DNA from 4 places in the Vibrio misgurnus genome. Region 2 is predicted to be linked to each of the others. Evidence: predicted binding sites of a transcription regulator. Region 2 holds the regulator's gene; each other region holds the start of a gene.
The links. The regulator PurR, encoded in region 2, represses purine synthesis genes. The targets are predictions, from matches to a motif close to TNANGNAAACGTTTNCNTNA.
Positions count from the first base shown of each region.

Region 1: folD (bifunctional methylenetetrahydrofolate dehydrogenase/methenyltetrahydrofolate cyclohydrolase FolD) is a predicted target of PurR. The motif match lies at 1,918-1,937, and genes of this name have one in related genera.
Region 3: purT (phosphoribosylglycinamide formyltransferase 2) is a predicted target of PurR. The motif match lies at 3,056-3,075, and genes of this name have one in related genera.
Region 4: OOK74_RS04915 (phosphoribosylaminoimidazolesuccinocarboxamide synthase) is a predicted target of PurR. The motif match lies at 2,699-2,718, and genes of this name have one in related genera.

Region 1 covers NZ_CP113241.1:926,353-933,821, reverse strand. The annotation lists gene OOK74_RS04485 (sigma-70 family RNA polymerase sigma factor) at 1-57, opposite strand, end outside; gene arsB (ACR3 family arsenite efflux transporter) at 50-1,114, opposite strand; gene OOK74_RS04475 (metalloregulator ArsR/SmtB family transcription factor) at 1,160-1,501, opposite strand; tRNA gene OOK74_RS04470 (tRNA-Arg) at 1,727-1,803, opposite strand; gene folD (bifunctional methylenetetrahydrofolate dehydrogenase/methenyltetrahydrofolate cyclohydrolase FolD) at 2,004-2,864, shown strand; gene OOK74_RS04460 (lytic murein transglycosylase) at 2,951-3,934, opposite strand; gene OOK74_RS04455 (YcgL domain-containing protein) at 3,960-4,238, opposite strand; gene minC (septum site-determining protein MinC) at 4,439-5,101, shown strand; gene minD (septum site-determining protein MinD) at 5,129-5,941, shown strand; gene minE (cell division topological specificity factor MinE) at 5,946-6,209, shown strand; gene OOK74_RS04435 (copper resistance protein NlpE) at 6,503-6,988, shown strand; gene OOK74_RS04430 (DUF1244 domain-containing protein) at 7,064-7,381, opposite strand.
Region 2 covers NZ_CP113241.1:1,405,281-1,412,749, forward strand. The annotation lists gene cmoM (tRNA uridine 5-oxyacetic acid(34) methyltransferase CmoM) at 1-650, opposite strand, end outside; gene elyC (envelope biogenesis factor ElyC) at 767-1,582, shown strand; gene purR (HTH-type transcriptional repressor PurR) at 1,987-2,997, shown strand; cyclic di-GMP riboswitch class I at 3,156-3,241, shown strand; gene OOK74_RS06605 (TfoX/Sxy family DNA transformation protein) at 3,356-3,943, shown strand; gene OOK74_RS06610 (alpha/beta fold hydrolase) at 4,097-4,903, opposite strand; gene glgA (glycogen synthase GlgA) at 5,068-6,522, opposite strand; gene glgC (glucose-1-phosphate adenylyltransferase) at 6,524-7,469, opposite strand, start outside.
Region 3 covers NZ_CP113241.1:1,051,019-1,058,487, forward strand. The annotation lists gene OOK74_RS05050 (IS982 family transposase) at 1-594, shown strand, start outside; gene OOK74_RS05055 (nucleotidyltransferase family protein) at 647-1,426, opposite strand; gene purT (phosphoribosylglycinamide formyltransferase 2) at 1,814-2,989, opposite strand; gene cdd (cytidine deaminase) at 3,189-4,076, opposite strand; gene OOK74_RS05070 (CidB/LrgB family autolysis modulator) at 4,311-4,985, opposite strand; gene OOK74_RS05075 (CidA/LrgA family protein) at 4,976-5,350, opposite strand; gene sbcB (exodeoxyribonuclease I) at 5,385-6,809, opposite strand; gene OOK74_RS05085 (L-cystine transporter) at 6,953-7,469, opposite strand, start outside.
Region 4 covers NZ_CP113241.1:1,023,367-1,030,835, forward strand. The annotation lists gene OOK74_RS04905 (NAD-dependent malic enzyme) at 1-625, opposite strand, end outside; gene OOK74_RS04910 (transporter) at 1,049-1,414, shown strand; gene OOK74_RS04915 (phosphoribosylaminoimidazolesuccinocarboxamide synthase) at 1,489-2,595, opposite strand; gene OOK74_RS04920 (hypothetical protein) at 2,745-3,146, opposite strand; gene OOK74_RS04925 (hypothetical protein) at 3,429-3,611, opposite strand; gene OOK74_RS04930 (J domain-containing protein) at 3,744-4,757, opposite strand; gene OOK74_RS04935 (DUF2786 domain-containing protein) at 4,852-5,535, opposite strand; gene OOK74_RS04940 (DUF3334 family protein) at 5,671-6,348, opposite strand; gene ydiJ (D-2-hydroxyglutarate dehydrogenase YdiJ) at 6,562-7,469, shown strand, end outside.

The DNA of each region.
Region 1 (7,469 bases), 480 kb from region 2:
TGTCTCAATAAGACATGGCACTGCTGAAGTTTGTTTCGAAATACGGCTCTTAGGCATAATATTTACGCTTCATTCTCAAGGCGACGTTGACTAAAGCAATTAAAACGGGGACTTCAACCAAAGGTCCAATCACACCTGCAAACGCTTGGTCAGAATTTAATCCAAATACAGCGATTGATACGGCAATAGCCAGCTCGAAGTTGTTACCAGATGAAGTAAAGGCGATGGATGCATTTTGGTCGTAAGGAATACCCATACGTTTCCCGATGTAAAAGCTCACAAAAAACATCACCATAAAATAGATGATAAGTGGCACTGCAATACGGAATACATCCATCGGTAACTCAATGATCAGTTCACCTTTCAGGCTAAACATCAAAACGATGGTTGCCAAAAGCGCAATCAGGGTGATTGGCGAAATACGAGGGATGAAGACTTCGTTATACCACGGTTCACCTTTTGCTGAGACCAAGAGTTTACGGCTTAGGAAACCAGCTAAGAAAGGGATGCCTAAATAAATTAAGACGCTTTGTGCAATAGCCCAGATAGTGATGTCAACAACGAAACTGTCAAGACCAAAGTAAGGGGGCAAAACAGTAATAAACAGCCATGCCATAAAACTGTACGTGATAATCTGAAACGCGCTATTTAAGGCAACTAAGGTTGCTCCGTACTCTTTGTTCCCGCCGCTGATATCATTCCAAACCAACACCATTGCGATACATCGAGCAAGGCCGATCAGAATGAGTCCCATCATATAGCCAGGCTGATCGCGCAAGAAAATAATAGCCAAGATGAACATCAAAATCGGTCCCACGAGCCAGTTCATCACTAAAGAAAGCGTTATCGCGCGTTTATCACGAGTTACCTCACCTAAAAGGCTATAGTTCACTTTCGCCAATGGCGGGTACATCATTAAGATTAAGCCAATGGCAAGCGGGATATTGGTTGAACCAACAGATAGGCTTTCGTTCCACTGAGCGACCTGAGGAAATAACACGCCAATCCCGACACCAACTGCCATTGCAAGAAAAATCCATACGGTTAAGTATCGATCAAGAAAACTCATTTTTTCAGATGCGCTGGTTTCGACACAGCTTAAGACATTACTCATACAAACCTCTTTCATTTAAAATTGATAAATCAACGGAATAGAGCATTATTCGTTCACACCATTCGAACATGATTTGCCTTTGATGAACTGCAACTCTGACTCGATAAATGTCAAATTATGCTTAAGGGTGATTTCCAGCACTTGCTTGACCCAAGGAGCTAGCGCGGGGTTGATTTGGTAGTAAACCCACTTACCACGTCGCTCATCCAGAACAAGCTCGTGCTTCCGCAATTCGGCAAGATGCCGAGATACTTTGGGTTGACTGAGATTCAGCGCTTCCATGAGATCACAGACACACAACTCTCCTTGCTTCTGCATTAAAAGCAGAGACTTAAGCCGAGTTTCTTCAGAAAGTGCTTTGTACAAATTAAGCGCTCTTTGTTGCATATTATAATTAAAGGTCATTTAACATGCGAAATGTCATATATATGAAAATTCACATGTCAACGATGCTATCGTAAATAGTGTGTTTAAATTTGAGAACATCGACAAGCTGACAATTTGCAAAATCGCCCTATAAACAACCTAGCGAGCTATTGAGTTGGGTAATTTGGCAAATATTAGAGATAAAAAAGCACCAGCAAGAATCAACTTGCTAGTGCTGAGAAGAAATGGCACGCCCTACAGGATTCGAACCTGTGACCACATGCTTAGAAGGCACGTGCTCTATCCAACTGAGCTAAGGGCGCACTACAGGGTGAGGATTATACGAGTAAAACCATTGAGATCAATGCCTTTATCTTACTTTCTGTTGCGAACGAGCAATATTTTACCAATCGATGTTTCACTGCTGAAAAATACAACTAAGCAAACGTTTGCCTGTGGATGAAATTCAAATTATCTGCCACAATGCGCACAAAAATTTCGCTCCAAATCTGTAAGGAAAGTCATGATTGCTCAAAATATTGATGGAACGCTGGTTTCGCAAACCGTCCGTTCAGAAGTCGCAAACCGAGTTAAAGCGCGCATTCAAGCTGGATTACGAGCGCCGGGGCTTGCCGTTGTGCTGGTGGGCGAAGACCCAGCCTCACAGGTCTATGTCGGTAGTAAACGACGCGCTTGCGAAGAGGTCGGCTTTATCTCTAAATCTTACGATCTCCCGACCAGCACTCATGAAACAGAATTATTGGCGCTGATCGATGAACTCAATCATGACCCACAGATTGATGGCATTTTGGTGCAACTTCCTTTACCAGCAGGCATTGATACCACCAAGATATTGGAAAGCATTGATCCTCAAAAAGATGTTGATGGCTTTCACCCGTACAATGTGGGTCGCTTAGCACAGCGGATCCCCAAACTGCGCTCTTGCACCCCAAAAGGCATTATCACGCTGCTGGAGCGCTACCATATTCCACTGCATGGTAAACATGCGGTGATTGTTGGTGCCTCTAATATTGTCGGCCGCCCGATGACGCTTGAGCTACTGTTAGCCGGCTGTACCACCACCACTTGTCATCGTTTTACTCAAGATCTTGAAAGTCACGTACGTCAAGCCGATCTTTTAGTGGTAGCGGTCGGTAAAGCGAACTTTATTCCCGGTGCGTGGATTAAACCCGGTGCGGTCGTGATCGATGTTGGTATCAACCGTCTTGCGAACGGCAAATTAGTTGGCGATGTGGAATATGAGGTTGCACGCAGCCATGCCAGTTTCATTACTCCAGTTCCAGGCGGCGTTGGCCCGATGACAGTGGCCAGTTTGATTGAGAATACCTTACTCGCGTGCGAACAATTCCATACCCATGATTAAAAAATCATTGCGACACGAATAATTAAGCGTTAGCAGTGACTATGGCTGGCATTCTAGTGAAGAACCTCAAGAATGCCAGCTCATACTCAAAACTTGATCCGATCAGCTAAATGGCTCACCGCGAGCGCGAAGTAATGTGAACGGTTCCATTTCATCAGCACATGGTAATTGTTGTAGACCAAATAAATACGCCCCGCTTCATCATCCGGCATGATCAACCAAGCTTGAATATCGTCAGTCAGTTTGGGCAATGGCTTACCATCATAACGCGTCACTCCGAGCTTGCTCCACTGCTGCAAGGTTTTGCCTTTTTCTGGCTGACGACCTTCTAGGTTACGGTCAAAACCTTGCGGAATTTTTACTTGACGTCCCCAGGTATATTTATCATCCCAACCGGATTGACTGAGATAATTGGCGGTGGACGCAAATACGTCCGAGCGGGTGCCCCAAATATCTTTTTTGCCATCGCCATTACCGTCAGCAGCAAAATTCAAAAATGAGCTAGGCATAAATTGACACTGACCCATCGCTCCCGCCCAAGAGCCTTTCATCGCGGCGGGATCAATATGGCCTTGTTCGAGGATCTGCAATGCTGCCATGGTTTCTTTGCGGAAAAACTCTTCACGACGACCTTCATAAGCCAGTGTTGATAAAGCATCAATCACCTTAAAATTACCGGTTAATGCGCCAAAATTACTCTCAACACCCCACAGTGCGACAATAAAACGCGGTTGCACACCGTACTGCTGGCCAATTTTCTGCAATTCTGCATAGTGCTTTTGATACAAAGCCTGAGCCTGTTTTACTTTCCATTCAGGCACTGCCCGTGGAATATACTCATCCAAGGTGAGTTTTTTTTCAGGTTGATTTTTATCGGCAACCACCGCACGAGGTCGATATTCAACATCACCAAACGCTTGTTGGATAATATGTTCGGAAATACCTTGTTGCCGAGCTTGCTGTTTTAAGCTTTCGATATAACGTTCAAAACTGACTTCGGTGCTGACTTCACTGGCGTGTAGTGGTGCTGACAAAGCCAAGCCCAATACTATCGATAATAATTTTTTCAAGATGCCCTCCTTGAGCGATCTTTAATCAAGTATTTGAGTGCGCTTGGCGCTCCTTATATTGCTCAAGTATATTTTCCGCAGGAGGTGGTAATTGTAGGAAGAATCCCTGAGTCTGCAGTGACTGCTTGACGTTCTCCACACTCACCTGCGCAAGTTGACGCTGCTCTAAATTCACCAGCATCACAAAGATAGGTTTACCAAACATCTGCCGTAAGGTGTCAGGAACCTGTGAAAAATCGTCCCGTTTGGGAATATACAGATAAGCGCCTTCTTTTTTGGCACTTTTATAAATTGAACAAAGCATGACAAACCTTTTGATTAGATGTGCGCCCGATTAGGGCCTTTGATCTTAAATTCAATTAACTTTGACCAAAGTTGATGCCAAATCACTTATTTCACCGCAAGATAACTTGCCGTGTTTTAGCACTGAATATAACATGACAGCCCTGTTCCCAGCCAATGCTCTCTCTGCAAAGCATAGAGTTTCTTGAGGTCAACCTGGCTATGTCGAAAACCCCTGACTTGAAAGGTAGTAGCTTTACTTTGTCGGTATTACACCTTTCTGACCACCAAATTGCGCACACGGTACAATTTCTGCAAGAAAAGGTCGCGCAAGCCCCGGCTTTTTTTGCTAATGCTCCAGTGGTGATTAATGTGGCAAAAGTCACTGCAGATCTGGATTATCCGGCTTTAAAACAAGGGATCACTGACGCTGGTTTAATCCCAGTCGGCATTACTGGGTGCAAAGATAAACGCAGCCAAAATCTGGCTGCTGCGGCAGGTTTTGCGGTGATGAGTGCCACCAACTCTGCCATTCAAGCTCCGATTGAGCTAACCCCGACCAAAGTGGTCAGTACGCCGGTGCGCTCAGGGCAACAGATCTACGCCAAAGATAGCGACTTAGTGATTTTAAGCCATGTCAGTGCGGGAGCAGAAGTGATTGCCGATGGCTCAATCCATATTTACGGAACCTTACGTGGCCGAGCAATTGCAGGAGCCAGTGGGCAAACCGCAGCACGAATTATTTGCCATGATTTGCAAGCAGAACTGATTTCGATTGCTGGCCATTATTGGCTAAGCGATCAAATTGAGGGTCAGTTTTGGCAACAGAGAGTGATGCTCAGTATGACTGACGAGTCACTTCACCTCGAAACGCTCACGATTTAAGATTTAAGATTGAAAGGAAACCATAACATGTCACGTATTATTGTCGTCACGTCAGGAAAAGGCGGGGTTGGCAAAACCACCTCCAGTGCTGCAATTGCTTCTGGTCTCGCGCTGCGAGGCAAAAAAACCGCAGTGATCGATTTTGATATCGGTCTGCGCAATCTCGATTTGATCATGGGCTGTGAGCGCCGAGTGGTGTATGACTTTGTCAATGTCATCAACGGTGAAGCCACCCTAAATCAGGCGTTAATTAAAGATAAACGCAATGAAAATTTATTCATTTTGCCCGCTTCACAGACCCGTGATAAAGATGCGCTGACCAAAGATGGTGTACAACGTGTGCTCAATGAACTGAAGGAGATGGCGTTTGATTTCATCATTTGCGACTCCCCTGCGGGTATTGAGCAAGGTGCTTTGATGGCTCTTTATTATGCTGACGAAGCGATTGTCACCACCAATCCAGAAGTCTCATCGGTACGCGATTCTGACCGTATCCTCGGCATTCTCGATTCTAAGTCTTTGCGGGCCGAACAAGGTCAAGCGGCGATTAAGCAACACCTACTGCTCACACGCTACAATCCAACTCGGGTAACTCAGGGTGAAATGCTCAGCGTACAAGATGTTGAAGAGATCCTGCATGTACCCCTACTCGGGGTGATCCCAGAGAGCCAAGCGGTACTGAATGCCTCTAATAAAGGGGTGCCAGTTATTTTTGATGAGCAATCCGATGCCGGTCAAGCGTACCAAGATACCGTGACACGCCTACTCGGTGAGCAAGTGGAATTTCGTTTTCTAACTGAAGCGAAGAAAGGTATTTTCAAACGCTTATTTGGAGGCTAATCCGATGTCATTGCTGGAATTTTTCCGCCCACAGAAGAAAACTTCGGCCTGCGTTGCCAAAGAGCGTTTGCAGATTATTGTTGCCGAACGTCGTAGCCAAGATGATCCTGCGCCTAGCTACTTACCACAGCTAAAAGCGGATATTTTGCAAGTGATTGCCAAATATGTCGTGGTTGACCCTTCAATGGTCGAACTCTCTTTTGAGCATAAGGACGATGATATCTCAGTCCTTGAACTCAACGTCACCTTACCTGATGATGAAAAATAGCTGATTTATAAAGACCCTCAACATTGAGGGTTTTTTTTAACTATACTGAAACGACTTGGCGTAGCAGCTTGACCTGTCAGTGAGTACCGCGACTCGGCTGCGACGACGGTAAGTAGCCATAAAATAAAGATTTATTATCTATTGGGAATATTTGAGTTTTATTCGGTTAGAACAAACACAACTTGTCGCTAAAATGACCCGCGTTTAACTTAAACTTAACAACGTAAGTTCATAGTGACGTCGGTTCATCGCGACTAAGTTGATGATGGTCAACATTTATTAATCAAGGATTTATGATGAAAAAAAGTATTTTTGCTCTAAGCGCACTGGCTATCCTTCTGGTTGGATGTGACAACCAACCAGCCAAAGTGGAAGCCGAACCGGTGGTTGACGTAGCTGAACCTGCTGAGCAGTCAATGACGGAGTCGACAACCGAAACGATTGATGCGGCGCATAATGCACAAAATAGCCTTGACTGGGCTGGTAGCTATCAAGGCACTTTACCTTGCGCAGATTGTGGTGGCATTGAAACCGAGCTGACCCTTAACGAAGATGGCACTTATAAGCTGAGTGAAAACTATCTCGATAAAGAAGGCCAGCCTTTAGTATCACAAGGCACTTTTGCATGGGATGAAACAGGCAGTATCGTGATCCTACGATCTGGCGAACAAACTGGCAGACAATATCTGGTCGGCGAAAACACTCTTACTCATCTGGATATGCATGGCCAACAAATTGATGGCGACCTTGCTGGATTCTATGTGCTTAACCGACAATAAATCTCGAGCTAATGCTTGATCGTTGAGCACAAAAAACGCGCCACATCTGTTGGCGCGTTTTGTTTTTAACCCAGTTTATTGCGCATTTTTAGCCGCAAAAGCCGCTAATTGCTCTGCGGTCGCGGGCGGCTGATGATTGGCTTTCCATTCATCATAAGTCATACCATACACCCGCTCACGCGCATCATCGATACTCAACGCTAACCCCTGCTTATCTGCCTCTGCCGCGTACCATTTACACAGGCAGTTACGGCAAAAACCGGCCAGAATCATTAAATCGATATTCTGCACATCTTTATTTTGATCAAGGTGTTGCAACAGTTGACGAAAAACTGCTGCGTCCAGTTGATCTTGCTCGCTTTGGCTAAGTTGTTGATGTTTGAATTGTGCCACGTTGATCTCCTTGCGCTACTTTACAGGCCTGCGAGTATATACCCAATGCACCACTATTACAGTGAGTACAGCCCTCTCACTCTGCTCA
Region 2 (7,469 bases):
TAATCACTGAAACAGCGAATACCGGATTTTCCGCAGATCTCAAACCCCGCCTGTTCGATCCATTGGTAGACCTCTTCAGGGCGTAAGCCTTGCTGCGGTTGTAATTTGAATCGTTTACGGTGTGGCATATCTTCTAGCACGTGTGGAATGTTGCCACACACCGCATTCTTGTAAACTAAACCGTGATAGTTGTAAAACATCACCGATGCCATACCACCGGGTTTAACTTGTGCCAACACGTTTTGTAACGCAGGCTTAGGATCGGCCAGCCACTCCATCACCGCATGAAATAACAACACATCAACCGGTTCGCTAAGATGCTGTTGAATGGTCTGCACCGATGAGTGAACCAACCGATACTGCTCACGCAGGCCTTGGTTGGCAATCTCTTGCTCAGCCAATTGCAACATTTGTGAAGAAAGATCACATAAAGTGACGTGATGACCAAGCCGAGCGATTTTTTGCGAAAGTTGCGCCAAGCCTCCCCCTGCATCCAATATGTGCAAAGGTGCATTTGATGCATTGAATTGAGCGAGTAATTGCTGCAAATCTTCCCAAACAATGACTTGGCGGATCTCGCCTTTGTCAGAGCCGTAAATATTTTTTGCAAATTTGTGGGCAATATTGTCGAAATTACGGTCTTCAGTCACAGTAGCTTGAGTTATGATAATCCATCGTGCCCGCTATTCTGTCACAGGAATAGCAGGAATAAAGAGGCTTCGACTCTTTTTATATTCAAGTGCTGTTTTTTCGGACTGTTTTCACTATGTTTGAGCTGAAAAAAATTTTTTCTTCGCTGTTGATGCCATTGCCAGCGCTGCTGATCCTTGGTTTTCTCGGCTTGATGCTGATCATGTTCACTGCCAAACGCAAAACTGGCTGTCTGGTGGTTTTATTCTCACTCTCTGGATTGTTTCTGGTCTCCTTTCAACCGGTTGCCACTCGTTTATTAATGCCACTTGAGCGCGCTTACACCGCCTTTTTACCGGTCGAAGGCTCGCTCGATTACATAATGGTGCTCGGCAATGGTCATGTTGTGGATGATGATATACCACCGACCTCGGAACTCACTCGCGCGGCATTAATGCGCTTAAGTGAAGGTATTCGTATTTACCGCATGTACCCAGGTTCCAAATTAATTCTCTCCGGCTATGCCGGCGGCAGTGAAGTCAGCCACGCGCGGATGATGGCGCGAGTCGCCCTCGCGCTTGGCGTACCCAAATCCGATATTATTTTGCTGGAAACCGCCAAAGATACCTGGGAAGAAGCGCGCCAAGCAGCGGCATTTGTGCAGCAAAAGCGTATGGTATTAGTAACATCGGCCAGCCACATGAAACGCGCCATGCGCGAATTTCAATCAGCAGGTCTAACCCCGATTGCGGCACCGACCAATTACTTAGGTCATCTGAATATTATTCAGCCTTGGGACAAGTACATTCCAAAATCACGCTATCTTGAACAAACTGAGCTATTTTGGTACGAAAGCTTAGGGCTACTGTGGCAAACGCTACGCGATAGCGTGGTGGGTGATGCCAGTCCTGCACCTGAAACGAAACCGGTCAATGTCACGCTGGCCGATTAACCACCGGTTATGCCTTAGTCTGTTCGACTCGCAACAGCGATAGTGCACATTCGCTATCCTGTTGCGATTGCGGATTGATTTAAGGTACAAGGTCAATAAGCTATCACTGCTAGACCTATCAATTCAGAAATAAGTTACCGTTTGATGAATGAATTTGATTGCAGTTGCTGGCGGCGCAGTCTAAAATTCACCCGCAAATGATAAAACCAATATGATTGTAAACCGCTGTTTTTCGGCGGTTTTTGTATTTTATTACTTTAGGCATCATGATTGTTACGCCCAAGATACGTTATGTGTGGTGACTCGCACTCCAAGTATCATAGCTTGCTCAATCTCGCCTTACCTGCTGATTTAATTCACCAATAACATTCGCTGACATCAGCAGTCATCGATAGGAACACTCTATGGCTACGATAAAAGATGTGGCGCGCCTTGCTGGTGTGTCAACCACCACCGTTTCCCACGTGATCAACAAAACTCGCTTTGTGGCAGAAACCACCCAAGAAAAAGTGATGGAAGCGGTGCAACAACTTAACTACGCACCAAGTGCTGTGGCACGCAGTTTAAAGTGTAATACCACACGCACGATCGGCATGTTAGTGACTCAATCGACCAATCTCTTCTTCTCTGAAGTGATCGATGGGGTGGAAAGCTACTGTTACCGCCAAGGTTATACCTTGATCCTATGTAACACTGGCGGCATTTATGAAAAACAGCGAGATTACATTCGGATGCTCGCCGAAAAGCGGGTCGATGGTATTTTGGTGATGTGCTCTGATCTCACCCAAGAACTACAAGCCATGCTGGATGTGCATAAAGACATTCCGAAAGTGATCATGGACTGGGGGCCTGAAACTTCCAATGCGGATAAGATCATTGATAACTCAGAAGAAGGTGGCTATCTGGCGACCAAGTATCTGATTGAGCACGGACACCGCGACATTGCTTGCTTAAGTGGTCATTTCATCAAGGCGGCCTGCCAAGAGCGTATTCAAGGTTTTCGCCGCGCAATGGCAGAGGCCAATTTACCCATCAATCAAGATTGGATTTTAGAAGGCAACTTTGAGTGTGATACTGCGGTGCTAGCGGCCGATAAGATCATCGCGATGGATAAACGCCCCAGTGCTGTATTTTGCTTTAATGACACGATGGCGTTAGGTCTCATCAGTCGCTTACAGCAAAAAGGGATCCGCGTGCCAGAAGATATGTCGGTGATTGGCTACGACAATATTGAATTGGCCGAGTATTTCTCGCCGCCATTAACCACGGTGCACCAACCGAAACGCCGCGTAGGTAAAAATGCGTTCGAAATCTTACTGGAACGGATTAAAGATAAAGAGCATGAACGGCGAATTTTTGAAATGCATCCTGAAATTGTCGAACGGGATACCGTAAAAGACTTGACAAAATCCTAACTTACTTGAAAATTCACACCATCTATATTTGAAAGCTTGTCACATAAATCTGACAAACCTCATATAGAAAGAGTAGGATTAGTTCTGCGTATTCTCATAATTGAAACATTAAACTGTGAGAATGCGCTAAGAATGACTGATTTTTATCAGGAAGAATGTCACGCACAGGGCAAACCATTTGAAAGAGTGGGACGCAAAGCCTCCGGCCTAAACCAACAACTTGGTAGGTAGCGGGGTTGCCGATGGCAAAAATGCATACAGGCTGTTGACTGATTATTGACACCTTGGCTGCATGTTTTTGCTAATTTTCTCGGGCCTGATTTGGTGGCGTAGGTAACAATACTCCGAGACTAACAGCATGGATAAACCAGTATTAAAAGATTCAATGCGGCTCTTTGAGCAGCTAGGACGTGTGAAATCTCGTTCAATGTTTGGTGGCTTTGGTATTTTTGTCGACGATACAATGTTTGCACTTGTGGTCAACGATACGCTGCACATCCGTGCCGATGAAGCCTCGATTGAAAAATTCAAACAACAAGGTTATGCCCCATACGTTTACAAAAAACGTGGCTTCCCTGTCGTGACCAAGTATTACGCTCTGCCTGACAATTGCTGGAGTGATCCAGCCTCAATTCTAACTGAAGCTCATACCGCGCTTGATGTGGCTAAAGCAGAGCGTGAAACGCAAGCCCAAACCAAACCTGACCGTTTAAAAGATCTGCCTAACCTGCGTTTAGCGACCGAAAGAATGCTCAAGAAAGCCGGCATTGAAACGGTCGCCTCTCTCCAATCCAACGGCTCTGTCGCTGCCTATAAAGCCATTCAGCGTACTCATACTGCCGAGGTGAGCTTAGAGTTGCTGTGGGCCTTAGAAGGCGCAATTGAAGGTAAACACTGGTCGGTGATCCCACAGCAGCGCCGTGATGAGCTGTTAAGCCATCTCTAGATTAGTGTGATGATAACACTCACCGCGTCAAGCACAGAGTTCGCGACATAAATACCCAACCCGCGCCAATCATGGCGCGGGTTTTTTATTGCTCAATCACTCATCGGTATACCGGCCGCCGTTATCGTGATCAGCTAGGGCTAAATGCCGCGCTTAACGGATCTGACGCTGAATAAACTCGATTGAATGCTGATTGAACAGCTCCGGCTGCTCAACATTACACACATGCCCACAATTGGGGATCTCGTACAGCTCACTTTGTGTGTGCAGCGCCACCATCTCTTTAACCGGATGAATGAACATGTAATCTTTCTCACCCATCAGATATAAGGTGGGGATTGGCAATTCACGGTCACGGAAATAACGCATCAAAGGATTAACTTCAGCGGTTAAAGTGAACCAACGTTTAAACTCTTTTTGACACAGTTTTTGCGCTTCACGAATAAATAGATGACGTGACTCTTTTTGGCTACGCTGTGGCATCACAACGTAAGCAAACAGTCGATATAACCACATGTAAGGGATGATATGTTTGCTCCAATGCCCAAGCTTAACCAGCACTTGTGAACGAGTATTGAGCCGCGTGACTGCCCCACCCAGCACCATCGAGTTAACACGATGAGTGGCAAGCTCAGCCAGATTACGCACTATGATGGTACCGAGCGACATACCAACAAAATGCGCCGACTGAATTTTCAGGTGATCAAGCACGCGCAATACATCCAGTGTCACACTTTTGAAAGTGTAACGATTGGCAATCCAGCCTTTCAGTAAGGGATTCGATTTCCCGTGCCCACGCAAGTCAATCAACAATAAATTGAAATGCTGACGATAAGCTTTGATTTGCTTAAACCAGATCGCAGAGCTGCCCCCTGCGCCATGCACAAAAACCACCCACTCATGGCTGGTAGGATGGTGATACGTTTTATGAAATAGCACTTTTTCGGCAATCGTCGTCATTGGCACCTCTTTATAATGCAGGCCAAGACTAGCATAATCTGCGAGCTGGGCATCAGGCGAGTTGTAAGAAACTGTTGTCTCAGCATAAAAAACTAAAGCATTAAAAAATCAAGGCACTAAACAGTGCCTTGGAAGGTAGTACCTTGCGAGTTTTCCAATTTCAGTTAACCAAATCGCGCTAACTGATACATCTTGATATAGTCTTGAGCTGATACTTGCCAACTGAAGTTTTGCAGCATCGCACGTTGTTGCACTTTGCTCATCTCTGCTGGTTGCTGCAAATAAAACAGCAATGCCCGCTGCATAGTAATTAGCAAAGCTTCCGCTGTCGGCTCTTGATAACTAAAACCAGTCGCCTGCTCTGGGAATTTATCGTAATCGTTGACCGTATCTTTTAACCCACCGACTTCTCGTACAATCGGCAGCGTGCCATAAGCCATACTGTAGATCTGATTCAGTCCACAAGCCTCAAACTCTGAAGGCATTAAGAAAAAATCAGAGCCAGCTTCAACCCAGTGCGCTAAACGTTCACTATAAGTTTCAACAAAAGCCAATTGATCTCGATGTTGATGCGCCAACTTACTCAGCCGAGCGGCAACCTCTGGCTCGCCAGTCCCAACGATGACCACTTGGACACGGTTACGCAAAAAAGGCTCTAAAATGGGTAACAGGTAGTGAAAGCCCTTTTGGTGGGTAAGTCGACACACCATACCAAATAGAGGCACATCGCTCACCGGTAAATGCAGCTCAGCTTGTAAGGCTTGTTTACACAAAGCCTTACCTTGGCGCATTGAATCAGGATCTTCACTATAAGTTACCGGTAGATAGTGATCGTTACGAGGGTTCCATTCACGATAATCGCAACCATTGACTATGCCATGTAAATCGCGCGCTCGGCGTACAAAATCATCCACTAATCCATGCGCTCCCAGCGAAGTTAACAACTCAGAGGCATAATTGGGGCTAACCGCATTAATCTTATCCGCAAAGGCAATTCCGGCACGCAGCATGCTGACGTGGTCATAGCCATATTGTAAAAACTCCATTCCCGATAAATTTAACTCAGGAATAATTTCCAACTGATGATAAGAAAAAATCCCTTTGAACATGGCATTGTGTATTGTCAGCACACTTTTGACCCGCTCAAAAAAGGGGTCATAGCGATAACGGGTTTTCAGCAAGAACGGAACTAAGCCGGTATGCCAATCATTAGCGTGAATAATATCCGGCTGGATGCCTAACTTAGGCAATACATCCAAACACGCGGCACAGAAAAAACCAAACCGTTCACCGTTATCGGCGTACGCCTGATTACTCTCCGCATACAACGCTGGGCGGTCAAAATAAGCGGGACAATCGAATAAATAGACCGGGATACCTTCCACATCACATTTCAGCACTCGATATTGAGTATGCGGCCAATGGGTGAGCTCAGTGTCCAGCACCAGCTCTGCATCTTCCCGGCCCGGCACTGCGCGATAAGCAGGCAGCGCAATGGCCACCTGCTGATGTAACGCTTTCAACGCCTGTGGTAATGCTTTCGCGACATCGGCCAAGCCACCACTTTTTACCAGCCCCTGTACTTCTGAAACGGTAAACCAAACGTTGAGCTGTTCCATTCTAAAATCCTACCTTACTGCCTTTTTCAATCACCACTATCCCCTCATCGGAAACGTGGAAGCGTTTTCTATCCAATTCCAAATCTTCACCAATAATGGTTCCGGGGGCAATTTCGACATTCTTATCGATAATCGCGCGCTTAATCATACATCCCGCGCCAATTTTTACATCACCCAAGATCACCGATTCACTAATCAAAGAGCCAGCGGCTATATTACAGCGAAAGCCGAGTACCGATTTGTAAATCGTCGCACCTTGGATATAGCAACCTCCCGAAAGCAAGCTGTCGGTTACTTTATTTTTCTTCTCGTTGACATCCACCAAGGTGACAGGCGGTAGTGGTGGATAATAAGTATGCAATGGCCAATGACGGTTATACAAAGAGAAAGAGGGATCTTTGTCGAGCAGATCCATATGCGCTGACCAATAAGACTCAATGGTACCCACATCACGCCAATAGGCCGACCCTTTCTCCCCTTTAATTTTGTTGGTGGTAAAATCGTACACGTACACTTGTCCACACGGGAACATTTTAGGGATGATATCTTTACCAAAATCATGACTCGAATGGGGATCCTCGGCATCATCACGCAATTCTTTACTTAAGGTATCCGCTTCAAAGATGTAGTTGCCCATTGAAACCAATGCCCACTCAGGCTCGCCTGGGATCGATTTCGGCTGGCTAGGTTTTTCCTCAAAGCCGATCATTTTGCCATTTTGATCAACTTCAATCACGCCAAACTGAGATGCTTGGCTGATTGGCATGCGCAGTGCGGAGACCGTCAGCTCAGCCCCCATCCGACGATGAAAATCGAGCATTTGGCGAATATCCATTTTGTAGATATGGTCTGAGCCAAAAATACAAACTTGATCCGGTGACACAATTTCCACAAAACGTAAGTTCTGATAAATCGCATCCGCCGTTCCTTCGTACCAACGTTTACCA
Region 3 (7,469 bases), 350 kb from region 2:
TTCTTTACTCATGTGAAAGGAGAACCAACAGGTATTGAGTTTATTGACTCTACCAGCATTAAGGTTTGCCATAATCTACGTATCCCAAGACACAAAGTGTTTAAAGGGACGGCCACAAGAGGTAAAGGCACGATGGGCTGGTTTTATGGCTTTAAACTTCACATCATCACCAATCACCTTGGTGATATAGTTGCAGCGAAACTCACGCCAGCCAATACCGATGATAGAAAGCCCGTTCGTGAGCTATCTAAAGGGCTACTCGACAAACTTTATGCAGATAAAGGCTATATCAGTAAAGCGCTCACCGAAGATTTAAAAGATGATGGAATTACGCTAATCACAACCCATCGAAAAAACATGCTGCCAAAAGTTCTTGCCGCTTGGGATAGGGCGATGTTGTCGAAACGCTTCATTATCGAGACCATCAATGACCAATTGAAAAACATATCTCAGATTGAACATTCTCGTCATCGGAGCTTACATGGTTTTATGTTGAACTTGCTTGGCGGCTTAATTGCTTACTGTCTAAAACCAGAAAAGCCATCACTCAACATCACCAATACTGAAAAGTCTGGCTTGAGGGCAATGGCTTAAACCGATCTCAGGTTACTTAAGCCGTTCGTCTGACAGTCTGCGGCTACTTGAATTAAGCCGCTTGAATATGGGTGGTGATGTAAGGTTGCCACGCTTGTTGGTACAAATCACGTGAGATACCACGTATTTTGTTGATCTGCGCTTGTTCCCACTCCGTTACAGGGCGCTGTTGTTGGCGAGCGGTGCGTTCAATATGTTGGATCTGCTCATACAACTGATGTTCTGCACCATTTTTCACCTTAGCAATCGCCGCTAAATGAAATTGCACTTCAGCGATAATCTGGGTTTTTGGTAGTTGAACCAGTACGTTGAGATCACGATAGCCCGATTCGACCGGGTGTTTAAAGCGGTTTTTGACTCGTACAATTGTGGCCGATCGACTGAGTGTTTCATAAGCGTTGACTAAGCTGGCAATATCATTCGCGACAATGGTTGCCCGAGCTAAATCGGTGATCCGCTCGACTTGGCCATCCAACTCTAGGGTGACTTTTTCTAATGCCCGTTGGCGAGATTTCGCTCCCGCAAAATAGGCTTGGGTATTAGTGAGTAACACCGTGCTTTTGCACAGCGTTTCTAATTCCAGCTGTGCTTGGTGTGCTTTGCTATAAAGTACATCGAAATCCTGATAAGGCTGAACTAGCGGATAGCTTTGGCTGGTGATGCCATACAAACCACTGAGGCTGTGGCGAAAGAGTGTCGAGCTGACTTCATTTTGCTGTGACTCCTCATGGTTATCTGGGCTTGAGGTTGAAATTAATGGCATGGCTGCCATTGCTGGAGCTCGGCTGAGCAATAAAAGCATAAGTGCCGTGGTACGGAACAATAAACTCATTCACTCTCCTTAGTTTGCGCTGTTGGGTTAAAAAATGGACCGAAAAGGGGGGCCTGACAGAGCAATTAAAGTGGTTACTGGTTTGGGTTATCTTGCTGTTACCTATGTTATTCAATGGGGGTGGGGGATGATTTTTACAACTCACGTCTGATCGGAAGCGAGTAGTTGATCACACTCAGATCACCAATAAATCATTTTCTAATCAGTATTGTTTGAGACTGTACATGATTAATCGAGTTCAAACTCGAAGAGTAAATAAATGTAACCGGTAAGCGGGCGCCAGGGATTTTGAGATTGAGAGGGGAGTGACAGGTTGGTTTGCTGGGGATGAAAACGCGCGCTGTTTGATCAGCGCACGTTGGGTATGGTATGAAGCTGCGAGTTTAATTAGTAATCGATCTTGATCGCTTTTGCGCATTCAATCGCGCGCTCGATGGCTTGTTGAGTGGTTTTAGCCCGACTCAGCGCTACTCCTAAACGGCGACGACCGGCAATGTCTGGTTTGCCAAACAAACGCACTTGGGTGTGCGGCACGCTTAATGCCTCATCTAATCCGCTAAACTGAATATTGTCTGATTGGCCGTTACCCAGAATCGCCGCTGAAGCGGCTGGGCCATACTGTACGATTTGGCCAACCGGCAAGCCAGTAAAAGCTCGCACATGCAAGGCAAATTCAGACAACTCTTGAGAAATCAGCGTTACCATTCCGGTATCATGTGGGCGCGGTGAAACTTCATTGAAGATGACTTTATCGCCTTTAATAAACAGCTCAACACCAAATAATCCATAGCCACCCAGCGCGTTGACGATCTGCTCAGCAATGTATTCTGCCGCTTTAATTGCGTTTTCCGACATTTGCTGTGGTTGCCAAGATTCGCGGTAGTCCCCCTCTTCTTGACGATGACCAATCGGGGCACAAAAATGCACGCCATCGACCGCGCGAACTGTGAGCAGCGCGATTTCGTAATCAAAATCGACAAAACCTTCGACAATCACCCGGCCTGCGCCAGTGCGTCCACCTTGTTGGGCACACTGCCAAGCGGCTTCAATTTGCTCTGGCGTATGGATCACGCTTTGTCCTTTGCCTGAAGAGCTCATCACTGGCTTGCAGACGCAAGGGAAACCAATCGCTTCAACGGCACTGACAAAACTTGGATAGCTATCAGCGAATTGATAAGGGGAAGTGGGTAGCGCGAGCTCTTCTGCGGCTAAACGACGGATACCTTCACGGTTCATAGTGAGTAACGTCGCCTGCGCGCTGGGTACGACATTTAAGCCTTGCGCTTCTAATTCGACCAATTTACTGGTGGCAATCGCTTCAATTTCAGGCACGACAAAGTGCGGTTTCTCTAGATCGATCACTTGCTGTAGTGCATCGGCGTCGAGCATATCGAACACATGGCTGCGATGGGCGACCTGCATGGCAGGTGCATCGGCGTAACGATCACAGGCGATGACTTCGAGGCCTAGGCGTTGGCACTCAATGGCAACTTCTTTGCCCAGTTCTCCAGAGCCAAGTAAAAGTACTCGTGTTGCGTTATCCCGAGTAGCAGTCCCAAACATAGACAATCCTTATAATCATTCAGTCACATTAGCAAAAACAGCGGCCATCATACTGGAACGAAATGCAAAAGAAAACGTTTGCTTCCCGCTGTAGCCCGCCAGATTAACCATTAATCGCGTCAAGTTGATGACAGTTTTATGGCGAAAACGGTGGGTGAGCCGTTTGCAAAAAAAAGAGGCGGATCGCCTCTTCAGATGATTAGAGTGATAAGTAGGCGAGAGGAATGTCGGGATTCAGCACTTCTAGGGTGGCTTGGGTATCAGCGAGATGGCTAATTTTACCGTTGCAGCTTTCTACTAGGGCGGCCGCTTGGATCTCTGCAAAAGATTCACCATTGAGCATCAGTTGTGCTAACGCGACTTGTAGTGGCGGCAAGCTTGGGTTGAACGCCGCATTTTCCGCATAAGCCCCTAAGAATACACGACCATTGCGCATGTGTAGGGCGACTCCACTCAAGTTGTGGGTATAAGGCGAGTGGCTACGGTTCATTGCGCGCACCGCGTGTTGGATCAGCTCATCATCATCGTTACAGCTTTGGCCGTGATTGATGGGAGCCATCAAACCATCTTGAATGCCTAAATCGGCTGGACCAAATGATTCAGGCAGATATTGTTGTAAGCTTTTTGCCGCACGGTTGGGTAATTGAATATTGAGCGATGCTGCCGTGGTGAGCTCATTCATAAACTGGCGGCAGTGTCCACAAGGGCTAAAGTTGATGGTGATGTCCGCTACTCCCGTTTCACCTTGCATCCACGCGTGGCTGATCGCGCATTGTTCGGCATGCACCGTTTGGCCTAATTGGGTGCCAGTAAATTCCATATTGGCGCCCAAATACAGACGCCCAGAAACGCCGCGCACGATAGCACCGACATAGAATTCAGAGATGGGTGCGTAAGAGTAAGCGGCCGCCAGTGGAAGCAGCGCAATGCGCAGATCGGCATCTTCTAGCCCAGAGAGGGTTAACAGTTGTTGATACTGCTCGACAGAGAAAGTGGCACCAAAATCCTCGGCGAATACCAATTCACGTAGATATGGGGCAAAAGAAGCCGGCATTGTTTGTAATGCTTGCTCAATACGGTCTCTCATTTTGATTCCTTTTGGTTACATGGCTACTTATTTTAGGCAATATCAGATTTAATAAGGTGATAAAAGTCACACCTAATAATGTAATTTTACCAATAATTACATTATTAGAGTGAGGTCACGCGAATGAGGTCGATTCACGAACGTTGTGGGCGGGTATTTGGTTGCTAACCCTAGTTAGCGATCGGTGTTATTAGCCAGTGCTATCGCAACGAGAGTTTTGTTGCAACCACAGATCTATTGCAACCACAGAGCCAAAGCAAACAGGCTTGGGGCTAATAGCGAAGTAATAATGCCGCATACCACCAGTGCCAATGAGCTAAAGGCGGCATCACGCGGATCTTTTTCTGCGCAGCTCGCGGTACCTAACGCGTGTGATACCGTGCCCATGGTCAGCCCCTTAGCAATCGGGTGAGTAATGTTGAGCAGTTGGTAAATCGGATAAGCGAGGATTGCGCCAAATAACCCAACCAGAAGCACTAAAATGGCCGCAATAGCCGGCTCGCCCCCTAATTGACGAGTCACTTCCATCGCGATCGGAGTGGTGACCGATTTGCCCATTAATGCGGCGATCAGTTGACTATCTGCGCCCATACTAACTGCAATCACACTGGTGGTGATCATCGACATCACACTGCCTACGCCACAGGCAAAGGTGATAATTCGCCAGTTGGCGCGAATTTGTGGTAGCTGCTCATACAGTGGGTATGCCAAAGCCACCACGGCCGGTTGCAGTAAATAACTCAGCCACTGGTTGTCGGCGTAGTAGGTGTCAAACGGCACATCAAGATAAGTCAACAACGGGATCAGCAGACCAATGCTGATCAGTAACGGATTGGCTAATGGTGTATTGCATTTTTGCGCTACCCAGCGCGCGCTAAAAAAGACCAGTAGGGTGACAATCAACCACATGATTTTTTTCCCTTCTTGAGTAGACGATCGAGTAGCAGACCTAGCGTGACCATCACCAATAATGTGCCACCAATCGCACCGGCTAAAATTGGAGCGATATTGGCGACTAAAGTATCGAAATGTACCATTAAACCAACGCTGATCGGCACGAACAGCAGGATCATATAGCGAATAAATAAGCTGGCACTCGGTTTAACCCATTCTACCGGCACTAAGCCGCTGGCCATCAGAGCAAATAAAATCAGTAAGCCTAAGATACTGCTAGGAATAGCAATGCCGAGCCAAGTTTGTAAATGGACGCCGGCAAGCAGACAGAGGAAAATCAGTCCCATCGAGACCACGTATTGCGCGATTGTTTTCAGCATGGTTCACATCAGCAAGTAAAAAATAAACGTTAAGTTAATAAGCCAGTCGTTCAACGTAATGGTAAACCGATTTTAGAATTGCCATTTTCTTTTGGTCAGCTTGATGTTCAAGAACTAAGTTTTCCAAATTAAGCATATAACTCTCAAGATGGCGTTCGAAATAGTCGCGGCAATGTGCTGCCCAGCGACGTTGTTCACTATCATTTAACGTTTGTGGATAATGGCGTGCGCGATAGCGAAAGAGCAGGGGCTCGATGCGTTTATCGGCCACGCGAATCGCTAAACTAGCGAGATAGTCGGGGTCGGTGGTGCGGATGATCTCCATTGCGGCGCGATCGGCGGGTGAGAAGAATCCATCGTACAGCTGGCTATCCACATCTTGTGCTTGGCTAAACTCCCGTGATTGACTAAATACGTTGACCAATTTTTCACGAATTTCAGGATGCTGACGGATCAACTGCAAATGGGCCAGACATTGGGCGCGATCAATACCGATCTGCTCGGCATTCTCTGCGGTTAGGGTTTTGGCCGGCGCGAGGATTGGGCACTTATTAAGATGCACCAGTTTCACCGGCACTGGCTGTTCATCGGCGGCTAAATCTTCATAACGAGTATAAAGACGATCGTGCAAGGTTTCCGCATCCAGATCGAAGAGTGGCTGAGGATCTTTGGCCAAATCGACCACAATGACTGCATTTTGGTTGGTGGGATGCCAAGCAATCGGCACAATCCAACTGGTGTATTGACGCTCACGCCCCAGCATGCCGGAAACATGCATCAGTGGAGTTTGATTTACAATATCAATCAATTCGGTCAGTTTACGCTTGTGGCGCATGGTGAAAAAATACTCAAACAGCTTCGGCTGGGCCGCTTTAATTTTTTTGGCCAACTCAATGGTGGCCAGCACATCGGCCATTGCATCGTGCGCGTTGCTGTGTTCTATGCCATTGGCCACTGAAAGGTGCTCCAACTTAAAGCTGGTAAAGCCTTGCTCATTTTCCGGCCAGACGATCCCATCTGGGCGCAATGCGTGACAAGCGCGCATCACATCAAGCAGATCCCAGCGCGAGTTACCGTGCTGCCAGCTCCAGGCATAAGGGTCAATAAAGTTGCGATAGCAAGTATAGCGAGTCACTTCATCATCAAAACGGATGCTGTTATAGCCAAGGCTAATGGTATTTGGCGTGGAGAGCTCCGCGTGGATCCGTGCAATAAATTCCGGTTCAGGCAAACCTTGCTGGTTAGCGGTTTGTGGGGTAATGCCAGTGATCAGCGCCGCTTCTGGGCCAGGTAAATAATCATTCGGCAATTGACAGTAAATTACCAGCGGCTCGCCAATGATGTTGAAATCCATATCGGTTCGAACACCGGCAAACTGACTAGGACGATCTTGCGCGGGATTAACTCCCCAAGTCTCATAATCGAGGAAGAAAAAAGTGGGTTGGTGTTCTTGCTGCATGTGGCTGACCAAATCGCGAAAGGTGCGGTTATTAGACCATCCTGTCTCTGACATAGCAATTGCTGCTCGGGGCTTGCGGCGGATTTGTGGTTTTTTATCATCAAAAAGCCGATGCAGGGCATCGGCTTGAATAGAAGGGCAATTTAGGCTTGTTGAGTTTGTGGCTCACTTGACGTGGTTTGCTTGAGCAAACGGCTAGTGACTGTGCCTGCGGTCATCGAGCCAGAGACGTTAAGTGCAGTACGCGCCATATCAATCAGCGGTTCGATAGAGATCAGCAGCGCGGCAATCGTTACTGGTAAGCCCATGGCTGGCAACACAATCAGAGCGGCGAAGGTTGCACCGCCACCGACCCCAGCGATACCAAATGAGCTAATGGTGATCATCGCGATCAGTGATAGCATAAAATGAATATCAAGTGGGTTGATGCCTACGGTTGGGGCGACCATTACCGCCAACATGGCAGGATAAATCCCAGCACAGCCATTTTGACCAATTGTGGCACCAAATGACGCAGAAAGGTTCGCAATCGCGGGTGGCACGTTCAGTTTGGTGATTTGTGCTTCCACATTAAGTGGAATGGTCGCAGCTGAACTGCGTGAGGTGAACGCGAAGGTCAGCACTGGCCAGATGTTTTTAAAGTAAACCGTTGGGTTGACG
Region 4 (7,469 bases), 380 kb from region 2:
CCATGTACATTGGATCCGCCAGACGCTGTGGATTATTGGTTCCGGCATCTAACACCACTGGCAAAGTGTAAGCGGGACTAATTCCACCACAGGCGGTGTATAACGACAGCTTACCAATCGGAATCCCCATCCCGCCTATGCCTTGGTCACCAAGGCCAAGGATGCGTTCACCATCGGTAACCACAATCACTTTGACATTATGGTTGGCAGCATTATTGAGTAGGTCATCGATGCGATCACGATTCGCATAAGAGATAAATAGCCCACGACCACGGCGATAAATATTAGAAAAATTTTCACACGCTGCGCCGACAGTAGGGGTATAGATGATCGGCATCATTTCTGAAATATGGTTTTGTACCAGGCGATAGAATAGGGTTTCGTTGGTGTCTTGAATATTGCGCAAGTAAATATGTTTATCCATATCGCTTTCAAAGCCACGATACTGCTGATAAGCGCGCACCACTTGTTCTTGGATGGTTTCGGTGGCTTCGGGCAGTAAGCCCTCGAGGTTAAATGAAGCACGTTCTTCTGCGCTAAAAGCACTGCCTTTGTTAAGCAACGGAGTACTGAGCAGAGCAGGGCCAGCATAGGGGATATAGAGTGGACGTTTATCGTTATTCATAGTCGACCTGTTGATAGGGTAGCAGAGACCGCAAAAGAATACCGATTTGCGAGCTGAATTGTAAGTGGACAATCGGATGGCTGTTTTTGATTATTATGCTTCTGTGCACAAGGACATAATTTGCCATATTTATGGTTCAATTATTCATCAATCGCTTAGCGATAATATGATGAACATGGATTATTGCTTTCTGGGGAAAAGATTTCATTTGAGTATGGAAATATTAATCAACTAAGCACATATCATATAAAATATGTATCTCTAGTGTTATTAATTTGGTTTTTATATAGCCTTTTGATTTGTTTTTAAAGTATAAAAGACCTTTTTTATATATCGTATTGCTATATAAAAAAGATTAGTTAATAGTGTGTTGGGTTGCCAATTGTGTCGGAGAACAGAATGGAAAAGGCAAGGATCAGCGCTGTGTTTGATTATACCGCCTTCTTAGGGGTGTCATGCAGCCAAAAATGGACTTTTGCTGAAGCAATTAGCTTATTGGCCTCGGTGTTTGGCCGCGATTGGTCAAAAACGATGGGGCAAGATCATGGCCTTGAGCCGCAAAGTCCTCAAGATCGGCTATGGGATATTGCGTTAAAGCAGCTCTCTACCCGACGCAGTGATGAATCAAATGTGATCACTTTGGTTAAATTAGCCAAACAGCAAGGGATTGAAGAGCTGACGTTAGTAATGCCTTATGCTCTCGATGAGCAGCAGTTAACTATGATTCAATCCAAAAGTGCGGCCTGTATTGAAGCCACCAATCAAGATGAATTGTTAATTAAATGGTAAATGAAATTAGCCAGTTAATTGTGAGAGGGTGAGCAAGCAAAGGGGCATTCATGCCCCTTTGTGCATTATGTTATTTAGTGTTCGATCAAACCGTACTCTTTATCCAAAATGTCGATGATCTCTTGTTTTGGTTGAGTGCTGAGCGTAATTGGCTTACCGGTGATTTTTTCTGCGATCCCAAGATAGGTGCGTGAAATATCTAATAGCGCTTGTAGAGGCAGTGCATTATCACGCGCTAAAGCTTCACGTTCCGGCATCCGCTCTTTATTGAGCAAAATGTCTGGATCAGGGAAATAGTTGAGCAGGAACTGGCGGAACCCTTCTTTGGAGTTTTCGACAATTTTACCTTGTTGATATTGCTCAGCGTCCCAAATTCGCGATGAGTCAGGCGTCCCTACTTCATCCATATAGATCAGTTTTTGCTGCCCTTGAGCATCGGTCACGTAACCAAATTCAAATTTGGTATCGACAAAAATTTGCCCAACAGCGCTTAGCGCTTCACGGATCACCGAGAAACCTTGTTTGAGCAAAATTTCATAATGATCAATATCTTGTGGTTGGTTAAAGTTAAATGCAGCGTAGTTTTCTGCAATGTCTTGGCGCGAAATATTGACATCATCGGCTTCAGGTACGCCGGGAATACCACGCAAAATACCTTTGGTTGATGGAGTCAATAGCAGCTCTGGTAATGGACGGTCTTTTGCGAGTCCTTCAGGTAGCGTGATCCCGCAAAACTCGCGTTCGCCTTTACTATAAGCACGCCACATCGACCCGGTAATATATTGGCGGCAAATGGCTTCAATTTTGATTGGGCGTGCTTTTTGCACAATCCATACCAATGGATGCGGAATATCTAAAATATGGCTATCTGCCAATCCGTGCTGTTGAAACAGTTTGAACCAGTGATTGGAAATGGCATTTAATGCTGCTCCTTTGCCCGGCACACCCTGTACACCCCCTTCGGCGTGCCAAATACAATCGAATGCCGAAATACGATCACTGATCACCATAATGGCTAAGGGAGCGTCTGCGGTCACCGGATAACCTTTTTCTTTGATTAGGCGGCGGCTATCTTGCTCGGTCAACCAATACACAGAACGGACTTTGCCGCTGTGAACCGGTTGATGAGTACGAATTGGGAGGTCGTCATTGACGGCAAGGACTTGATCTGCAAGGCTCATTGAGACATTCCTATCTGGATTCAAACATCATTTTTGTGATTGACCGTGGTGGAAAATCACCTGTTGAGCGCATAATACCAGAACTAATTTCTGTCGCCAGATAAAAAGCAAACGTTTGCTTAAATTGTTATAACCCATTCCTACCACGCTCAATGCAGAGCGAGTGGGGCTTGCTTGATGAAAAACAGCGCACAGTCATTCTGTTGGGCAAAATGTTGCAGCTGCTGCTGAGTCTCTTGGTCTATCGCGCTGGAGGCCACAATCGCACTGGCGGTACGGCAAGCAATGGCCTGCGCGACAATCTCAGCTTCAGAGTGAGATTTTGATGCTTTAAGGTGGATCACTTTGCCGCAGTCAATGTGATGGGTACTCAATGATTGAGTGCTGGGCCGTTGGCATTGCGCCGTATACAGGATCCACTGTGCTCGCTCAGATAAACGAGCGAGTTGGCACATAAAGTGAGCGATATTATTTGACTCATGAGTCGTGGGTAAGCGATGCCGAGTGCGCGATACATGTCTGCTAAAAGGTTTGAAGTCAGAGTGCCACATAATGCTGTTTCTTTATCCATGCTGTATATAATTACAGTATTATTGGTTGGCTGATTTTGCAACTTATTTTTGGGTAAAAAAAACACAACTGTCGATTGTTGATGCTATGTGTAATTTTATCTAATTGATTTTATTTGATTATTAATTTCGTGTTCGTTCAAGCAAGATATTCGGCATGGTTGAGTTTTGTGAGCGGCAGCACGTGAGTTAAATCAGTGAGGGTTGGTAATAAAACAGAAAAAGCACACTAAGGTGCTTTTTCTCATTCAAGCCAGAGAGGGATTAGCGTATAGCTTGCTGTGTGTTTCGCAATGCCATTTCAGCTAAGTTAAATTGCCGAACATCCAAACGAGCCAACTCATTACAACTGGCACAGGAATAATGGGCCTTGCCATCGAGGTATTGATGTTTTATCAGTGGTTTTGCCTGTTTGCACCAATCACAGGTGCCTATTACGCTATACATGGTCTGTTCTCCCAGCAAAATCAGGCGTAAATTTTGCGCAAATTATCGCATGAGTGGGCAAAAAAAGTGAGTGATTTGTGATGGGAAGCGACCGATTGCACAGCGCAAGATCTGACTGAACCGTGGTGAGCATCACTCAGTTTGTTTGATTTGTGGATGATGTAGCGAATCGATAACCATTTTTACGGCGCCATTAAGCCGTTTCATCTCTTGGTCACTGCCGCCTAGATCGGGATGGTAAATTTTTGATAACTGCTTATAGCGCAGTTTGACCGATTTAATATCAAGTGACTGAGTCGGTTCAAAGCCCATCTGTGCCAATGCCATTACCATCTTTTGTTGATTAGCATTGTGGGATTGCTGTTGCAGTCGTTGGCAAGTCTGAAACAGCTGATCCAATTGTTGTTTTTGGCGTTTTATCGTCAATTGCTGTGCTTGGAGTTGAGTATGTAATTCACGGTCAGGCGCTGCAAGTCGACGGTGTCGTGGTGGCCAATGGCGGCGTAGCACAATGACCAATGCCATCATTAACAGTGACAGAATACTGAGCGTGAACGGCCACCAATTGGTTTGAGTATCTTGCTGGCTGGTGGGCTCGTGCGTTGTCGCTGGTAAGCTGAGATCTTGATCTATTAATTGGTCGAACTGCGTTATGCTATAGAGCTGTTTTTCACGCTGCTGATTGAATTTTTGTTCGAGTAAATCCGCATAACCTTGCTCGGCTTGAGGATCTTGCTTGGCATGCACTCGATACCAAATCTCGGCTAAGTCGAATGTCGAGATGGGGGCTGTCTGCTGTTGGTACCATGCGGCTAAGGTGGTGGTAGCGCGAATATTGCCGCTAAGGGCTAATTGAGTGAGCCAGTATTGAGTTTGCAGTGCATCGGGTTCAACCCCTTGCCCAGTCATATAACTATTGGCCACTTGTGCCATTGCTGCAGGATGCTGTTGCTCGGCGGCTTGTAAAAACCAATAAAATGCCTCATGTTGATTTTGTGTTACCGAGCTGCCCGTTTGGTAAGCTAGGGCGAGTTGGTATTGCGCCTGTGGGTTTTGCGCGTTGGCAAGCGAGAGCAGTTCGCTCAGTTCGTTGGCGGCCAGTGGGCATGATAAGAGCAAACACAACCATAAACGGCGTAAACTCATGGTCTTTTTTTCCTTAACAAGATAAAAAGTTTAGCCAACAATCCGCTAGCGTTGTGTGGCTCGCCGATGCATTTTTGCCGTGCTTAACCCAGCATTATCTCAACTGCTTCGGCGCTTGTGCTCCGTGGATCGGCCGATTGACTGATACACGGCGCCCTTTTTTAAGGCCAGTCTCGTAGTCTGCGGTGAGATTTTTCATCGCTTCTCTTAATTGTTGTTTGAAGGTTTCACGGTCAATATTTTCGAATTCTTTATCAATGTAGCTATTGATTTTGTTCATTGAATCATCATCTGGAGTGATGATCGGTAATTTTTCTAACGCACCTTCAATCCAACCGGAAACAAAAGAGTTGACGCGCCGAGTGACCTCGAGGGAAGAAGTGCCGCTGCCGGCAAAGCTGTTGCGAAATTGGCCCGTGTGCTCATTCATTTCACGATAAATAATATCAAATGCGAATGCCGCAAAGATGGCGCGATCCGCTTCGCCAATAAACTCAACGCGTTTTAACCCCTTGTGATTAAGCAATACCGCTTCTACGCCAAAACGAGTATTAATTCCGCGGATCACCCGCAAAATACCTGAGGATATGGCGGCGGGCAGCAAATGGCTTGACTGGGTTTTCCCCATTTTGATGAACTCAATATCGTCTTTATCAAGACCGTACTTGAGCATCAAATTATGCGCCATTTTGATTGCATTCGCGGCTTCATTGACGTTGGCAGAATTGCCTAACTCAAGGCATTTAGCGATTTTTTTAAGGGCTTTTTGTTTATCCATTGATCAGTAAAGCAGATTCGGTACAGCGAAAGAAAAGTCCGACATTCTAGCCTTTTTGGCCGCCAAGGAAAAGGGAAGAGGCCATCTGTTGCAAGATGGCTCTGATTAGCAATGGATTATAAGTGAAGAGTAAAGTTAAAGCCCGAGCTGGGCGAGTAAATCTTCAGCGCTTGCTTCAGTTGCAGAAGGCGCGGCAACCGATGATAGTTGTTGCTGAGCGGCTTGTAAAATATCGTCTGGACTTTCATCCTCTTGCACATCAAATTCTTCGAGTTGAATAAACTCAGTTTTATCCATCGCCAATTCTAGGTAGAAAATATTGTTATTGGCGGTAGAAAAGGTCACTCGGCGTGCTTGTGGACGGTCTAAATTGGTATCAACCGACAGCACAACCTGTTTGTTAAGTGACAGCATTTTCGGTTGGTTTTGGGTGATGTTGGTTTGCAGTTGTTTGCGCACTTTATTGGTAAAATCGCCCACCAACTGATTCATCAGCTCACCTAACACATCTCCAACCTCATCTGAGGTGTGTAAAATGGCCAATTCTTCTTCTGGCATGCCCATATTGCGCATGTAATTGGTGTAAATCTCAAGTGCAGCTTTGGCGGCAAAGTTGATCACCACTAATCCAGTGAATCCACCATCGAATAGGACAAAACAGCCAAAATCCGGTTTTAGCGAGGTTTTATTAATTTTTTGTACCATCGCAGAATAGTGAACCGGTGAATGCGTCGCGGAAGTGAGAACCGTAGAAACCGATTGGCACAGCATAAGTAAAATATCTTCGGTGGTGACTATGTGATTTTTTTTCATCGTTTTTTTCCATACAGTTCTAGAGAGATAAATAACAGAATAGGTAAGCAATACATAAAGTTGAAAAAATTCTGTTGCAGCGCATTCTGGCATTCAGATTCTGATTTGATCACCCTTTTAAATGTTGTAAAGTGACTCAACTCAAAGATTATTCTTTAAAATCTAACAATACCCAAAGCTGATAGGATCAGCGTAGTAGGGGGCAGGAAGCAAATGTTACCAAGACTTCATCACCAATCCGACGTTGACCCGGTGGTTTTAACCTTTTTAGATCAGTTAAAGCTCGCGGGATTTAACGGCGACATTGAAACCCAATACTCTAGCCGTCTTGCGGTGGCGACTGATAATAGTGTTTATCAGCAATTGCCTCAAGCAGTGGTGTATCCGCAATCGACGGCAGATGTGGTACTGATCGGTAAGCTCAATGCAAAACCTGAATTTGAGCGTGTGACGTTTTCCCCTCGCGGTGGTGGTACTGGCACCAATGGTCAATCGTTGACTAAAGGGGTGGTGGTGGATTTATCGCGTCATATGAATCGCATTTTGGAAATCAATCCACAGCAAGGCTGGGTGCGCGTGCAAGCGGGGGTGATCAAAGATCAGCTTAATGATGCGGTACGTGGTCACGGATTGTTCTTTTCCCCAGATTTATCAACCAGTAACCGCGCGACCTTAGGTGGCATGATCAATACCGATGCTTCTGGGCAAGGTTCATTGCAATATGGCAAAACCTCGGATCATGTTCTGTCTTTGCAAGCGGTATTGGCTGATGGCTCACTGCTTGAAACGGATCTTACACAAGGTCTTCCAGAGCCGCACAGTTTTGCTGCGCAAGCTTTGCAAGTGACAGAGCAAGTCTGCCGTAGTCAGCGTGCACAAATTGTAGCTAAGTTTCCGCGCTTAAACCGTTTTTTAACCGGTTACGATTTAAGCAATGCATTTGATGAGGCACAAGATCGCTTTGATATTACCCGCGTGTTGTGTGGTGCAGAAGGCTCACTGGCGTTTATTACTGAAGCTACACTCAATTTAACCCCGATTCCGCAAGCGCGCACCTTAGTCAATGTCAAATACGACAGTTTTGATTCTGCGCTGCGCAATGCCCCTTTGATGGTACAAGC